2 regions of the Halobacillus sp. H74 genome follow, and region 1 is predicted to be linked to the other one. Evidence: predicted binding sites of a transcription regulator. Region 1 holds the regulator's gene; the other holds the start of a gene.

The links. Region 1 encodes NrdR, which represses ribonucleotide reductase genes. Its sites were predicted from a motif close to AACACNATATATNGTGTT; they were not measured.
Region 2: ACTWPX_RS13570 (vitamin B12-dependent ribonucleotide reductase) is a predicted target of NrdR. The motif match lies at 2,970-2,987, and genes of this name have one in related genera.

Annotation. Positions count from the first base shown of each region.
Region 1 is NZ_JBQQCI010000009.1:37,384-45,958, forward strand. Features, by position in the region: gene thrS (threonine--tRNA ligase) at 260-2,206, opposite strand; gene ytxC (sporulation protein YtxC) at 2,596-3,414, opposite strand; gene dnaI (primosomal protein DnaI) at 3,582-4,514, opposite strand; gene ACTWPX_RS17770 (replication initiation and membrane attachment family protein) at 4,534-5,889, opposite strand; gene nrdR (transcriptional regulator NrdR) at 5,960-6,424, opposite strand; gene ACTWPX_RS17780 (cytosolic protein) at 6,464-6,838, opposite strand; gene speD (adenosylmethionine decarboxylase) at 7,088-7,465, opposite strand; gene ACTWPX_RS17790 (glyceraldehyde-3-phosphate dehydrogenase) at 7,703-8,575, opposite strand, start outside.
Region 2 is NZ_JBQQCI010000005.1:244,506-253,080, reverse strand. Features, by position in the region: gene mntR (transcriptional regulator MntR) at 1-27, opposite strand, end outside; gene ACTWPX_RS13570 (vitamin B12-dependent ribonucleotide reductase) at 304-2,877, opposite strand; gene ACTWPX_RS13565 (rhodanese-like domain-containing protein) at 3,234-3,614, shown strand; gene gcvPB (aminomethyl-transferring glycine dehydrogenase subunit GcvPB) at 3,666-5,126, opposite strand; gene gcvPA (aminomethyl-transferring glycine dehydrogenase subunit GcvPA) at 5,119-6,468, opposite strand; gene gcvT (glycine cleavage system aminomethyltransferase GcvT) at 6,490-7,590, opposite strand; glycine riboswitch at 7,655-7,753, opposite strand; glycine riboswitch at 7,757-7,847, opposite strand; gene ACTWPX_RS13545 (DEAD/DEAH box helicase) at 8,023-8,575, shown strand, end outside.

The sequences.
Region 1 (8,575 bases):
GAAGAAAAGTACGTGTGCTTAATTGTAGACGAAGGTACTGTAATCAATGACCTGAACTGCTATTCTCCATTTACTCATGTCTGGGTGGTTATTGTTAGGCGATTTCGTGCAATTCTTACGGCAAGGGGCGACTTATCCCCCATCGACCCTTAATTCGCACAAACATCTCGAAATCGATCCTTCAAGAATACTGCCATATTTGTAAAAAACCAAATCGTAAAAATCCCGTAAGCCTTTGGGAAGGCTTACGGGATTTTTATTACTTTCTTAGAAGCTTTTGATCGATTTCATTACGGATTTCTGCTTTGAAAGTGCTCAATGGCTTCGTTTCGGAATTTTGTTCTCCATAACGACGAACATTAACAGCATTTTCTTCAATTTCACGATCACCGACAACGAGTTGGAAAGGAATCTTCTGCATTTGAGCTTCACGGATTTTGTAACCGATTTTCTCATTGCGTTCATCCACTTCTACCCTAACACCGGCTTCACGCAATTCATCTTCAAGCTTTTTAGAGTGTTCTAAATGCGCATCTGCAGATACAGGGATGATTTTCGCCTGGACTGGTGCAAGCCACGTCGGGAAAACACCTTTGTATTCTTCAATCAAGAAGGCTACAAAACGCTCCATAGTGGATACTACACCACGGTGGATGACTACAGGGCGATGATTTTCCCCATCCTCCCCTACATATGTTAGGTCGAAACGCTCTGGCAAGTGGAAATCAAGTTGCACAGTGGAAAGTGTCTCATCTTTACCAAGAGCTGTCTTCACTTGAACATCCAGCTTAGGTCCATAAAATGCAGCTTCTCCATCTGCTTCTACATATTCAAGCTCCATATCTTCCATCGTTTCTTTCAACATCGCTTGAGCTTTATCCCACATGGCATCATTATCCACATACTTCTCTTTATCTTCTGGGTCACGATAAGAGAGGCGGAAGTAATAATCGTTGATTCCGAAATCACGATACACTTCTTGCACCAAACGGACTACACGCTTGAATTCATCTTTAAGCTGATCTGGACGAGCAAAAATGTGGGCATCATTTAAAGTCATGGCCCGTACTCGCTGCAAGCCTGCCAATGCGCCAGACATTTCATACCGATGCATCATTCCAAGTTCAGCAATCCTTACGGGAAGATTACGATAACTATACAATTGGTTTTTATATACCATCATATGGTGAGGGCAATTCATCGGGCGAAGAACGAGGTCTTCATTGTCCATTTCCATTGTCGGGAACATATCATCTTGATAATGATCCCAGTGGCCGCTGGTCTTATACAAATCAACACTGCCAAGAACAGGTGTATAGACGTGGTCATAACCCAGGCGCTCTTCTGTGTCCACGATATAACGTTCAATTGTACGTCGAATCGTCGCACCCTTTGGCAGCCACATCGGGAGACCTTGCCCGACCTTTTGGTTCACAGTGAAAATATCAAGTTCTTTACCAAGTTTGCGGTGGTCACGCTCTTTCGCTTCCTCCAGCATCTTCAAGTACTCTTCCAGATGCGCTTTTTTCTCAAACTCTGTACCATAAATGCGTTGCAGCATTTGGTTATCGCTATTCCCACGCCAATAAGCACCAGAAATGCTAAGCAGCTTAAAAACTTTGATTTTACTAGTCTGTGGGACATGAACTCCTCGACAAAGGTCAAAAAATTCACCTTGCTTGTATATCGTCACTTGCTCGCCCTCTGGAATATCATCAATCAGTTCCAGTTTCAGGTCGTCCCCGATTTCTTTGAACTTTTCTTTCGCTTCTTCTCGCGAAAGTTCAATACGTTCGATTTCCAGGTTTTCATCAACAATTTTTTGCATCTCTTTTTCAATCTTTGGAAGGTCTTCTGGAGTCAGTGATTCTTCCATATCGATATCGTAGTAAAAGCCATTTTCGATCACAGGCCCTACTCCGAATTTAACATTGCCGTATAAACGCTTGACCGCTTGAGCCATCAAGTGTGCTGTCGAGTGTCGTGCTACCTCGATTCCTTCCGGGTTCTTATATGTCAATATTTCAACTGCCCCGTCTTGTTCGATCGGACGTCTCAAGTCATAGGGTTCCCCGTCCAATTTGATCGCCAAAGCTTGTTTTTTCAATCCTGGTGAAATAGACTGCGCGATCTCTTCACCTGTTGTCCCTTTATCAAACTCCTTTATGTTCCCATCTGGAAATTTGACTTGAATCACATTAGCCATGCGAATCACTCCTTTTCTTCTTATGATCGATATTCTGTCAGTGCAAAAGAAGTCCTCCTTACACTTATTGACAGAATTCTCCGAGCCAAAATAAAAAACGCCCGTCCCTCAGCATAATGCTAAGGGACGAGCGTTGTCACTCGTGGTTCCACCCAAATTCCCGCAGAGTATAATACCCGTACGGCTCTTATTCCTTAACGCGGATCAAACGCTGCTCATTACTAAAGATTGTTCACAAGCAGGGCTCCAAGGTGGTAAACGAAGAAGTCGTCAAGAAGGAGTTTTCAGCCTAAGACTCCTCTCTCTGGCCATGCGTCACTTATCGTTCAAGTCCTTTTCCAAGCCGTTAAATTAATATGTACGTATTATATCCATTAACGAAAAGGAAATCAAGCCATTTTGAATGGAAATTGCGATTTAGGTCGCCATGAGGCTTTTTCTTCAAAGATATTCATCAGCAATTCTAAATTTGAATCATTGGACTCATCCGAATAGATTACCAATTGGTCTGGTGAATGAACAAGTGCCGTGGTCACTGGCCATTCCAAAGGCAAATCATCTATCGATTTATCAGGGTACTGCCTCATATACAAACGGGTTTCTGATTCGCTGATCGGGTTTCCTTCATCATGAAAATATATCAAACCGTCTTGATCCAGTAAGTGCATCAGCTGAATTCCTGTATCCTGGTCATGCACTCTATGCCTCCACGAATCCAACAGTAATTGATAAGACTCCTCCTGCTTATATTCATCGATGACCTTTCCTGTATACTCAATAATACAGGCATGGGCGGCTTGCAAACACTCAGCACTCATATCATCGAATTTCACAAAAGTACGAGCTATTAAATAGTCCTGGATGAAGGCCCTTATATAGTGATAAATAGGCGGAAGCTTTAATCCTGAAGGGGGTTTATCCTCAAAATCCCTCGCTATTTCAAGGATACGTTGAATTTCTTGATCATCTTGATAGTAATACTTATGCTTCAGCACACCTTCCATCCAACCTAACATCTTCCGCTTCCGAATCAATTGTAAAAATGCCCTGATTGACTCTACATAAGCTGTCCCACTTAATGAAGTGCTTATCAGCTTTACTTCGTAACGATCACCTTGTTCTTTGAATAGCCAAAGTTTTTGTTCAGACACTATCGCATTATAAAAAATCACAGCTTCCGAACGATTAGAAAAATGAATGCAAAACACCGAAATTCCCCCTCATCCCGACTTTCAATCAAATTCTATCCTTAATGTCTTCACACAGACTGTTTTTCAAGTATTTAATCGCTTCCCTATTAGCATAACGCGTTCTATTCTTTGTTATATTTATGTGAGGGAGGGAAGAATCATGCCATTGTCATTCACCTTTCGAATCAACCTCGTCTATTTTTCCCGTGCACAAGAACACCTTCGCTCAGCTGTCTAATCCGTTCGGTAATCCTTTTTGCCTTCACTTGCTCGACATCGCCCCGGTTACTAGTCATCAGAACCTTTTCCAATTCCTCCAAATTATAATTGGAAGTGAAAAACACAGGCAGACGTTCCATCATCCGATAATGAAGAATGCTGCCAAGAACTTCATCTCTGAACCACGCAGATTGCGATTCAGCACCTATATCATCCAACATTAATACTGGCACCTCTTTGAACGCTTCTATCTTTTCGTTCATTGAATCATCTTTGATTGACGCTTTAATTTCACGAACGAGCTCGGGCATATAAATAACCATGGATGGGATATTTTTCGCACTCAACTCATTAGCAATCGCACCCAGGAAATAAGTCTTCCCTACACCGAAGGGGCCATGAAAATAAAGCCCTTTGTTCGGTAATTCATCATTAAGATTTTCAATATAATGCACAGTTTTCTCTACAGCTCGTCCCCGGTCCGGATCCTTAAGGTCCAATCTTTCAAGCGAAGCTTCTAAGATTTCCCGCGGCATGTGTAAACTCTTAACCAGCGACTTCTGTTGTTCTTGTTGTTCATGCTGGCGTTGACGTCTGCATTTATCATAAGCAAGCTTCACATCTGAACCTTCCACTTCAAGGCGAGGGACATAGCCAGGCAGTATGTTTATACATTCTTCTCTGGAAGGGCACTTCTCACAATTTTTGGACTGTGTCCGGTATTCATATAGTTTGATTAATTGTTTCTCAAAAGCTTCATTATCTATTTCCGGATGCTCCTCCATGAGCTTTTTAACATCAGAAGACTGCATTACTTCTTCTTTCATTTGATTCATGCGCTGCTGAAACTGCTTATTCTCCCTCATCCATTTCTTTAAAGACTTTTGAATGGGTTCCATGGTTTTCACACCCTTTATGTCAATTTCCTTTTTTCGTTAGCTTTTTGATTCTTTCTGCAATATTATCTGTGTTCACATTTGTAGAACCTGTTTCTTCTTTAGTTGTTGAGGATTCCTGATTAAACCACGCGGGGATAACTTCCTCTTTGCTGTTTTTACGTTTCTGGGACTTCTGCTTCCCCCATTGCTGGTACTTTTGGTGCTCGGCTTTGGCTAAATTCATCGCTTGACGGACGGTAGTTACATTCTTTCTCGCCCAGTGACTTGCGATTTTTTCTAAATAAGGCTTTGATAACTTCATATCCGTCTTCAACAAAACATAATGTACGAGAACGTTCATTACACCTGGGGCTATCCCTTGTTCAGTCATAACATCCCGGATAAGTTTCAGGTCTTGCTCAGAAGCTCGATTCCCCTGTGACACATCTTCTAAAAGTTCCCTTGGAGAAATACTCTCCAGCATCTCAATGAATTGGTCCTCTTTACTCCCCTGATCAGAAGTTGAATCATCTTTCATTTTATCACGGCCATCAATATTGCCGCCTGGAGCACGTCCATTATTTACTTCTTTCATGAAATCGTGGCAAGCAGATTTAAGCTCCTCTTCAATCAAGTAGTGGTTCTCATCAATCGCCCAGGTCACCGCTTTTTCTAACTCGACATTAGATAGATCATAAAGAGTGGCCAGTTGAATGATCAATTTCTTGTTTCGACCTGTCAGAATCCGCTCAGTAGGATACATACGTTTTTTCAAGGCATGATGCAACCACTCAAAATCAACGCGGCTGGAGGAGGTAGTCGGCCCCCGATGTTCTGTTTTGACATTCTGAGTTGCTAATTGGTCTGTTTCGGCTCGGACAGATTCAATCATCTTACTGTGAAACACTTCATCAAATGTAGCAGTAACTTCAGTAAACCCCTCTAAAGCCTTGACCGTTGGCACAAAACGTTCCTTTAATAGTTCATATTTCGAAGAACCGAGTTCATGATATAAAAGTAATGAAAGCATATCATCCTGGAAGAATTCGTCCGGTGAAAAAGGTGGATAAACCGAATAAACATATTCAGCCTGCTGATTTTCATCGGTAGAACGAAACGTTCTTAGAAGTCCGATGGCTTCCAACTTGCCTCTAGCTTCATATATTTTATCCAATGGTGCTGATAAATAAGCCATCAAAGTATGATGAGACTGGACCTGGCTTTCATCAGTTATGTCCGATTCAGAAATGAGGAGATGATATAAAGATATAGCTAGTCGTCCGACTATTGGCTGGTAAAGGTGAGATAATGAACGATGAAAACTTCTTGGCAACTCTCCCTGACGCAAAATCCGAAAACCATCAACGGGTAAGAGCTTACCTATAGAATACTTCATGGTTCTCCACCTCCTTTGTTCTAAATGAGTCAATCGGAATCTATGAAAAAGAAAATGAGCCGCGGTTGGCTCATTCCTTATCCTCGTGTTTAATTAGGTCTTTCAACTCGTCAATAAAGACATTAATATCTTTAAATTGACGATAAACAGAAGCGAACCTTACATAGGCAACTTCATCGATCTGTGATAAACGTTCCATCACCATTTCACCGATATCTTTACTCAAAACTTCAGAAACCCCGCGATTTCTAAGTTCTTTTTCAATATCCATCGTTACATTATCTAGTTCTTCTACCGCAACAGGGCGTTTTTCACAAGCACGAATTAATCCTCTCATCAACTTTTCACGACTGAATTCTTCCCTTGTACCTTCTTTTTTCACAACAATCAAAGGAACCTCTTCAATCCGTTCAAAGGTCGTAAATCTGAAATCGCACTGTTCACACTCTCTTCTTCTTCTAATGGCTTGACCTTCTTCAATCGGTCTCGAATCAAGGACTTTCGTACTTTTGTAGTGGCAATTAGGACATTTCAAAATTAATCAACTCCACATCGTCTTCGTTTCGACATCGCACTAAGATGGATCGACAGTAGCGAATTGACTATCCAGCTTTTTATAAAACTGGACAATCAAGTTCCGACTGAACCCAAAATCCACTGGCCCGCCTGAGTCTGTTGTCACAGAGAAATCGACTGCCGTACGGAAAGGTCTTACCATAATGATAGTAGCTACTACAAACGCCCGCCTTTTGCCTTTATATTTGACCGTTACTTCCCCACGGTCTTTAGAAACAGCAACAATTTCAGAAGGTGATGAAAAAAGCTCTTCTACCGCCTGGAAAACATCGTCACGCTTGGCTTTATAATAGTGTGTGACAAGCTCAGAATCCTTATGCTTTTCACTAGTTTCAGAGTGAGTGCTGAAATATCTGGAAATAAATGCTTTCACTAAACTAACCCCTTCAGTCCATTCGACATTAACTCCCTACATTTTAACATGATTCAACAAAATAAGAAATGATTTATAAAGTGTATAAGTGAACAGGGAGCTACAATAAATATAAGCAAAAACACAGCGTGATAGTATTCTTGAAGACTCAATCCGAGACAGAGGAGGGAGTTACCGGATTGGGAATCCACGACAACCTTTGCTATTAAAAAAACCATGCAGGAATCCCTGCATGGCTACATTCATTCTTCATAGAGCACGGGATTCCTGCACTTCAACAGGCCCCATTCCTCTGGGCACTTCAACGGTTTCATTCTTTCCTGCCTCTAAAGCATCTACAATATATTGAGCAGCTACATTAGGATCGATGCGGTCTCCACAAGTGTACACATCAATACTTGCATACCCATGTTCGGGGAAACTGTGAATCGTCAAATGTGATTCGGATATTATGACTACCCCGCTAACACCATGAGGAGCGAATTTATGAAAAGCAACCTCTCTTACCTCGGCTCCTGCTTTCAGTGCAGCATCAACAAAAACTTGTTCTATATACGACATATCATTCAATTTACTTTCATTACAATCCCAAAGTTCTGCAATTACATGTCTTCCCATTGTATCCATACTTAGGATCCCCCTTTGTACATTCACTTCATTCCTTCTGAAATTACAGCCATGTACTACCACGGGGGAAAGTTAGTCCTGAGAGGTCCTAACCCTTTGAGCAGACATGATAATAAATGAAATTCAGAAGTTCAAAAGAAAGTATATACGGTTTACCCCCAATTTGCAAGATTTATTTTCCCTATAAAACTTGCTCACTGGTCCCTAGTATAAGATACATACGGGCTTCTTTTCTAGTCAGGAGACACGCGCCTTCGTTTCATGCTTCATTAGATTACCCACGTGTTTCGCAAGATCTACAACACGGCAGGAATAACCCCACTCATTATCATACCAAGCCAACACTTTCACTTTACGATCATCAATTACTTGGGTGGATAAGCCATCAATAATCGCAGACGCTGGAGAAGTCGTGTAGTCTATAGAGACTAAAGGTTCATCATTATATTCCAAGATTCCCTTCATTTCTTTACTGGCTTTCGCTGAAAACGCCTGATTAATTTCCTCAACCGTTACTTCCTTCTTTAAATCTACAACCAAATCTACTAACGATACATTCGGTGTTGGTACTCTCAGAGCCATTCCATTCAATTTCCCTTTTAAACTCGGAATCACTTCACCTAAAGCTTTCGCTGCCCCTGTTGAGGTCGGAATGATAGATTGAGTGCAACCACGAGCTCTACGCAAGTCTTTATGAGGATTATCCAGATTCTTTTGATCGTTCGTGAAAGCATGGACTGTAGTCATCAATCCATTTTCAATTCCGAATTTATCTTCAAGCACCTTTACCACAGGAGCTAAGCAATTTGTTGTACAAGACGCATTTGATATTACATCGTGTTCACCAGGGGAATAGCTTTCTTCGTTCACCCCCATCACGATGGTTGCATCCACTTCTTTTCCAGGAGCTGTAATAATCACTTTCTTAGCCCCTGCTTCCATATGCAAGGCCGCTTCCTCTTTTGTTCTGAACTTTCCTGTTGCTTCTATGACGATATCAATATCCAATTCATCCCACGGTAAATCTAAAGGATCCCTCGTGGAACAAAGTTTCACTTTCTTCCCATTCACATCAAGACCGTCTGATATGACGTGTATTTCGCCGTTAAA
Region 2 (8,575 bases), on a different contig from region 1:
ATAATCTTCCATGCTTGGTGTTGGCATGTTGAACCCCCAATAACCTGTCATATGTAGGTGCTGAACAATTGTGCTCGCGCCTTAAGGATTCCATAGCATAAGGCGTAGAGCTATGTTAAGTAAGACTCATTCTTCCATAAAAATGATACACTAGTTTCCACCTTGTGACAAGCAAGGTCACGCTTTGAATAAGCTTGCGTACTTATTGATGAAGATATCTCCTAATTTACTCCCTCAAATTTTCTATTAATATCAGAAAACAAACACCAGACAAGGCGGGACCTCATCTGGTGTTTGTCAATTTCAGAGTCCACATTTCAACTGAGCGTTACAATTGGTGCATGTGTTACAACCACCGATATCTTCCACGGTCCCCTGGCGGCAAACCGGGCATGTATCGCCAACTTCTGAACCGATCGTGACATTAGTCTTATCCAATTCCTGAATGGTATCCATCAAGACGACGCGAGGAGTATTCTCTTCTTCCTCAAAAAGTTCCGTCTGTTCACCATCAAAGTCATTTTCCTCAGCTTTCAGGGACAATACTTGGCTGTCGCGACTGCCATCGACGTAAACCGTACCACCTTTGGCTCCACCCCGATATAAGCGTTGATAGACACTTTCAACTTGTTCCACGGTATACCCTTTCGGTGCATTCACCGTCTTGGATATACTGCTATCCACCCATCGTTGAATGATGCATTGAGTATCAGCATGATCTTCCGGCCTCATCGTCATCGCCGTAACGAACCATTCCGGCAGCTCATCAGAATCCTGCTCTGGATGCTGGTCCAGGTATTCTTGTAAAATGTCCGCTTTCACTTCAATGAATTTCCCTAGACGTCCACTACGGTAATAAGAGAAGGAAAAATAAGGTTCAAGACCTGTGCTTACTCCGACCATTGTACCTGTGCTTCCTGTTGGAGCTACAGTGAGGAGGTGGGAGTTACGAATACCATAAGCCAGTACCCCATCTCGGATATCCTGCGGCATCGTCTTCATGTAACCTGTTTCTATAAAGCGCTCACGAAGTTTTTTCGTCTCCGCATCTGTACCACCAACTAAGAAAGGGAAGCTTCCTTTTTCTTTAGCAAGGTCGATTGAAGCACGATAGGCAGTCGTTGCAATTGTTTCAAAAATCTCATCTACCAACTTATTGCCTTCTTCTGAACCATAGACAGTTTCACAGTAGATCAATAAGTCATGCAGCCCCATAACCCCAAGACCTATGCGGCGTTCACCAAGGGCTTGGACTTTGTTTTCTTCCAGGAAATACGGGGTAGCATCGATCACATTATCCTGCATACGCACTCCCCGTTCAACGGTTTGCTTAAGCTTGGAGAAATCAACCCGTTTGTATTCCTTATCAGCAACGCTAGCCAGGTTTACAGCTGCTAAGTTACAAACGGAAAACGGCGCAAGAGGCTGTTCTCCACACGGGTTTGTTGCTACGACTTTTTGACCGTATGCTGTAGCATTTGTTTTTTCATTGGCGTTATCAATAAAGAAGATTCCAGGTTCAGCAGAGTATGTCGCACAAATATTGATCAGATTCCAAAGCTCTTCCGCCTGGACTGTACGATAGGTACGAATGCCGAAACCACGCTCTTCCCACTCACGGACATCACCGCTGTTGTGCCATTCGGCGTTATACGTCGTCATTTCATCTGCTGTGTAATTTTCAACGTCCGGGAAACGCAGCTGATATGTTGTGCCATTTTCTACCGCTTCCATGAATTCTTTTGTAATACAGACAGAGATGTTCGCTCCGGTCAGAAACTCTGAATTATGAACGGAATACGTGCCGCCTGTTTGAAGTTTCTCTTCAGCTTCCTGTATGCTCTTATCTGTAAAACCACCCTGCCCTTGAATATGTTTATAATTCACAACACTTTGATACAAATCCTTTTCTGTATCAGTTAGCGGCGTAAATTTAAGCCTGTCCTTGGCAAGTTGTTTTATTTGTTCATCTTCTGTATTTTCAATCAAAAATCGAAGGATCCTCGGGTTCTGCATTTTAGAAATGATGAATTCGAGGATATCTGGATGCCAATCAGCTAACATGATCATTTGCGCTCCGCGTCTTGACCCGCCTTGCTCGACCAGATGCGTGAGTTTAGCTATATCGTCCAACCAGGAGACGGAGCCAGAAGATTTTCCATTAACCCCGCGAGCCAATGTGTTTCTTGGACGAAGCGTCGAACCATTTGTTCCAACTCCTCCACCCCGCGACATAATTTCCATCACTTGCTTGCGGTGATCCGAAATCCCTTCCCGTGAATCTTGAATGTATGGCATCACATAACAGTTGAAATAAGTGACATCCGTTTGGGACCCTGCTCCGTATAATACACGGCCGGCCGGGATGAAGTTAAGATCAGAAAGTTCTTCATAAAACTCTTGAAAGCTTTGACTCTTTCTCCGGGGATCTGTTTCTACTTCTGCCAGCCCTGTTGCGTTTCTTAACGCAATCTGTTCGTAGTATACTTCCAAAGGCTTGTCAATCGTATCCAGATTCCTTCGAATCAGCCCGGTTTTACGTTCTTCTTCATGGTCAAGTACATTCAAAAATTCATTCTCGACTCGTACGATCGCTTCATGTGTATCCCAATCGATGGAGTGAATAAATCCAAAGCCTCGAGCCGGGAATTTAGGGTCGTCCTTAACTGTCAGAACAACAAAATCCCCTTCCGATAATGTAAGCTTTTCTGTATCCTTAAACGCATAACGATCAAGCATGACTAGTCGCGACACACCTTTGTGTGTAATAGACATGGAGTCTGTAATTTCATGTACTTGTGAAAACTGACGAATATCAGCATTCAATCGTTCCACATTTATTTTTGTATGAACATCCGCGGAGGTAGTTGTTTGCATCTTGCATCTCTCCCTTAATTAATAAATCTACTATAAGTAACATACCACACTCATGAAAAGTTAATCAATATATTGTGCCTTTTTTTAAAAGTCGCACAATATATTGTGTTATTGAACAAGTGTGTAGAAATTTGTCAATCAGGAAATCATAAGAATATCGATGAAAAAGCAAGTGAGCGAAAGTAAATACAATTATTTTTCACCCTCATCACCTTTTTCATCATTTGCGTCCCGAGATGTCGCCTCAATCTCATCAAATCAGCATTTTTTATAAGCAGTGCAAAAAATATTTTTGAAATGCAGTCGATTCCCTCCTATAATAGATAGAGGAGTAGAGAAATGAGGGGGATGGAATCATGGAATTATGGATCTTAATCGGGGCACTTGCAGCAATCATTGCCTTCGGTGTTTATAGATTCTTCAAAGCTAGAAAAATCATGAACACATTGACTGAAGATGAATTTCGCGAAGGATACAGGAAGGCACAATTGATCGATGTGAGGGAATCAAAAGAGTTCGATGGCGGACACATCCTGGGTGCACGAAACATTCCGCTTTCACAAATGAAAAACCGACTTGTGGAAATCCGCAAAGATAAGCCTGTTTACTTGTATTGTCAAAGTGGTGCGAGATCTGCCCGTGCAGCTATGATGTTACACAAGAAAGGCTATGAAGACTTGAACATGCTTCAAGGTGGATTTAAAAAGTGGTCTGGTAAAATCAAAACGAAAAAATAAATCTCACATTAGAAAACCGGAGCCCGCTGCATGTGGACTCCGGTTTTTCTATTATTCTTTGATATACCTCAGTACTGGTTTTCGCGCCGCCTGTGTTTCATCCATTCGGCTGACAATTGTAGTATGCGGTGCTTCTTGAACCTTTTCGGGATCATCTTTTGCTTCATTAGAAATTTGGATCATCGCATCGATGAAATCATCCAATGTTTCTTTAGACTCTGTTTCCGTCGGTTCTATCATCAATGCTTCTTCTACATTGATCGGAAAATAGATTGTCGGAGGATGGTAGCCAAAGTCCAATAGTCGTTTCGCCATATCCAATGTGCGGACACCTAGCTTCTTCTGACGCTTACCAGAAAGAATAAATTCATGCTTACAATGACGATCGAAAGGCAACTCAAATTCGCCTTGTAAACGGCGCATCATGTAATTCGCATTAATCACGGCATACTCACTTACCTTCTTCAAACCTTCCGGCCCCATTGTACGGATGTAAGTATAGGCGCGGACATTGATTCCGAAGTTCCCATAGTAAGGTTTAACTCTCCCGATTGAATCCGGACGGTCATAATCGAACAAATAAGTATCATTCACTTTTGTCAAAATCGGTTTTGGTAAGTAAGGAGCTAATTCTGATGTAACACCGACTGGTCCAGAACCAGGTCCTCCACCCCCGTGAGGTCCAGTGAATGTTTTATGCAGATTCAAGTGGACAACATCAAAACCCATGTCCCCAGGTCGAGTATAGCCTAAAACAGCATTTAAATTCGCCCCATCGTAATACAGCTTACCTCCAGCTTGGTGGACGATGTTTGCCATTTCTTCAATATCTTCTTCAAACAACCCCAGCGTATTTGGATTCGTCAACATCAACGCTGCTGTCTGATCATCAACCACACGTTTCAAGTCTTCTAAATCTACAAGGCCACGTGCATCCGATTTGACAGTCACAGCTTCAAAGCCGGCTACTGTTGCAGACGCAGGGTTGGTCCCATGAGCGGAGTCAGGAACAATGACCTTCGTACGATTTTCATCACCGTTGGCTTCGTGGAAGGCACGTATCATCATAAGTCCTGTCCATTCTCCGTGCGCACCTGCAGCAGGCTGAAGGGTTACCGTATCCATCCCGGTGATAGCAGATAAAGACTCTTGCAGATCATACATCAAATGCAAGGCCCCCTGGACCGATTCTGCCGGCTGGTGTGGGTGGATATGGCTGAAGCCTGTCAGACGGGCCACATCTTCATTCATTTTCGGATTGTATTTCATCGTACAGGATCCAAGAGGATAGAAGCCAGAGTCTACTCCATGATTCCGCTTCGACAAAGCTGTATAATGCCTCATAATTTGAAGCTCACTTACCTCAGGAAGGTCCGGTTCGTCCTTTCTGACATACACATCTCCAAGCATGTCTTCAACATCGACTTCTGGTACATCCAAATCAGGCAGGCTGAAACCTGTACGACTCTCTTGGCTCAGTTCAAAAATCACTGGAAAATCTTGATTAGCCATGGATATCCCCCATTTCCCTGACAAATTGATCGATCTCTTCTTTAGTGCGGATTTCTGTGACAGCGATGAGCATCGACTTTGTTAAACTCCTATCTACTTGACCTAAGTCATAGCCTCCGATAAAACCTCTATCCAATAACACACGATTAACTTCAGCGACATCATGACTCAGCTTAACGACAAGTTCATTGAAAAAAGGGCCCTCAAAAGCTACCTCAAAACCGTTCTCCTGTAACACTTTCTTCATATAAGAGGTTTTTTGAATATTCATCCAAGCCATTTTCCTTAATCCTTGTTTTCCTAAAGAAGACATGGCTACAGAGGACGCCAGGGCATTCAAGGCCTGGTTGGAACAAATGTTTGATGTCGCTTTATCCCTGCGGATATGCTGCTCACGCGCCTGGAGAGTGAGAACGAACCCTCGTCGCCCTTCTTCATCGACCGTTTGACCTACAAGGCGTCCTGGTACCTTGCGCATTAATTTTTTAGTAGTTGCAAAGTAACCACAATGCGGCCCTCCGTATTGTGCCGGGATTCCGAATACTTGAGCATCTCCGACGACAATGTCTGCACCAAATTCACCAGGGGGTGTCAAGAAACCGAGAGCTAAAGGATTGCTTGATGTGATCATCATCGCCTTTTTCTGTGTATCTACAAGAGAACGGACTTTATCTAACGGTTCTACTTGCCCGAAAAAGTTTGGATACTGGACTACAACACTTGCGGTATCATCATCAAGCACACGTTCTAATTGATCAAGGTCAGTCATACCGTTTTTGTGATCGATTTCAACCACTTCCACTCCCGGCCCTTTAACATAAGAGTGAATAACAGCAAGTGATTCAGGGTGGATCGCCTTCGATACGAGCACCTTTTTCTTCTTAGTCTGGCCAGCGGATAGGTTGACCGCCTCCGCTAAAGCAGTTCCTCCATCGTACATTGAAGAATTAGCGACATCCATGCTGGTCAGTTCACAAATCATCGTTTGGAATTCAAAAATAGCTTGTAATTCACCCTGGGATATTTCCGGTTGGTATGGAGTATAAGCAGTATAGAATTCTGACCTGGATATTACGTGATCGACAATGGAAGGAATGTAGTGATCATACACCCCCGCTCCCAAAAAAGAGGAATGTGATTTCAGATTGACATTCTGTTCAGATAACTTCGTAAGTTCCTTCATTAGTTGAAATTCATTTTTCGGTGCCTTGATGTCCAATTCTCCCTTGAAGCGGACATTTTCAGGGATATCAGAGAACAGTTCATCCGATTGCTCTACTCCGATCCCCTCAAGCATCTCTCTTTTATCTCTTTCAGTCATTGGCAAATAGCGAAATTCCATACGTATATCCCCCTCGAATCATTATCGTTTATAAAATGGTGTTGAGACGACTTTCGCTTTCAAACGGCGCTTACGCACTTGGACAGTGACTTCTGTCCCTTCCGATGTATATTTTTTATCCAACAATGCAAGTCCGACATTTTTGCCAAGCGTCGGGGACTGGGTACCTGTAGTAACAAAACCGATGACCTTTTCGTCGTCCAACACGTCATAATTAGTGCGGGGAATCCCTTTATCAATCATTTCGATTCCGACCAATTTCCTTTCCGGGCCTTCTTCTTTTTGTCGCTTCAAGACTTCCCTGCCAATGAAGTCCGTATCCTTCTTAACCTTGACAGCAAAATTCAGACCTGCCTCAATTGGTGTAATATCTGCACTTAATTCCTGACCGTATAATGCCAGGTTCGCTTCAAAGCGCAATGTATCACGCGCGCCTAAACCGACAGGCTTCAGTCCGAATGGCTCCCCTGCTTTAAGAAGAGCCTGCCATAGTTCCGCTCCGGAAGAGGCATGCAAATAGATTTCGAAACCATCTTCCCCTGTATATCCCGTTCGGGAAACAATCGCCCGTCCTTCTACACCACGTAAGGATACGTTTTGCTCAAAACGAAAGAATTTGATAGAAGAAAGATCTGTATCTGTCAAAGTCTGCAATGTTTCTTCTGCTCTTGGACCTTGAACGGCTAACTGTACATATTCGTCAGAAACATCTCCGATCCGCACATCTCCATCCTGGTGCTGCTTCAACCATTCAAAATCTTTTTCACGATTGGCAGCGTTTACGACTAATAAGTATTTCGCTTCATCTAAATGGTAAACAATCAAATCATCTACCGTGCCCCCGTTTTCATAACACATGATGGTATATTGCGCTTTTCCTGGTTCAAGCTTAGACACATCATTCGTCAACATCTTTTGCAAAAATGCTAAACTGTCCGGCCCTTCAACCATTACCTCAGCCATATGGGAAACATCGAACAACCCAGCCGCTGTCCTGGTCGCCTCATGTTCATCCTTGATGCTCGAGAATTGCACAGGTAATGCCCAACCTCCGAAATCGATCGTTTTCGCGCCTAGTTTTTTATACTCAGAATATAAAGGTGTTCGTTTTAATTCTGTCAAACCAATCACTCCTTCAGTACTATTTTCACCCATAAAAAAAGAGACTTCACCGTTCGTGGGAAGTCTCTGTCCGTTAACCAGAAAGTTTCACGCGGCCTCTTTTTGTGCCAAACGCTTGCTTCTTGGGTGGTTCGCATCTGTTTTGTGCGAACACTCTCCAGAGTTGCGTCCTATAGAAGTCTTTTTGCCTGAGAGATTCACATCGGAAATGCTTGCTCCTTCGGCGCCACGTAAGCGGTCTCTCCCTCTATAGTCATTCGCTTTCGTATTTTTCTAGATTTTACCGGGCATACTATTGCCTAGCGATTAGATGCATTTTAGTATCATTTTCAGCTACATTATATCACGCGTCTTCAGCAAAAGACACGAAAATTCTACAATAATTCACAATCTTTAATCATTCCTATTAAGAATAGATGGAGGGCTGCAACAATGATCGAGATTCAACCAGATCAATCATTTATTCAAAACTTATCTGAAAACCTGGATCAACCCGACCGATTAGCCACATGGGAAGGATTCAAACTAGCCTATAAAGCTGCACAGTTCAAAACCGTCCCCCGCTTTGATGGACTGCTTTCCATTGAGCATCTTCCACATGTCGATTTTATGGAACACCAGTTGGAAGCCGCTGAAACAGTCATCCACCAGATGAATGGCAGAGCTATCTTAGCCGATGAAGTAGGGTTAGGGAAGACATTGGAAGCTGGTTTGATCTTGAAAGAATATATGATTCGGGGCCGTGCCAAAAAAATTCTGATCCTTACCCCCGCTTCCCTTGTGAACCAGTGGATACAAGAATTGAACGAAAAATTTTATATCCAGGCTGCTTCTCCCAGAAAAAAACAAGCTGCCTGGAGTGAATGGGACGTCACAGTCACTTCCATCGACATGGCTAAAAGGGAAAACCACAAGGAAGAAATATTATCCATTGATTATGACCTCATCATTATTGATGAAGCCCATAAATTGAAAAACCATCAAA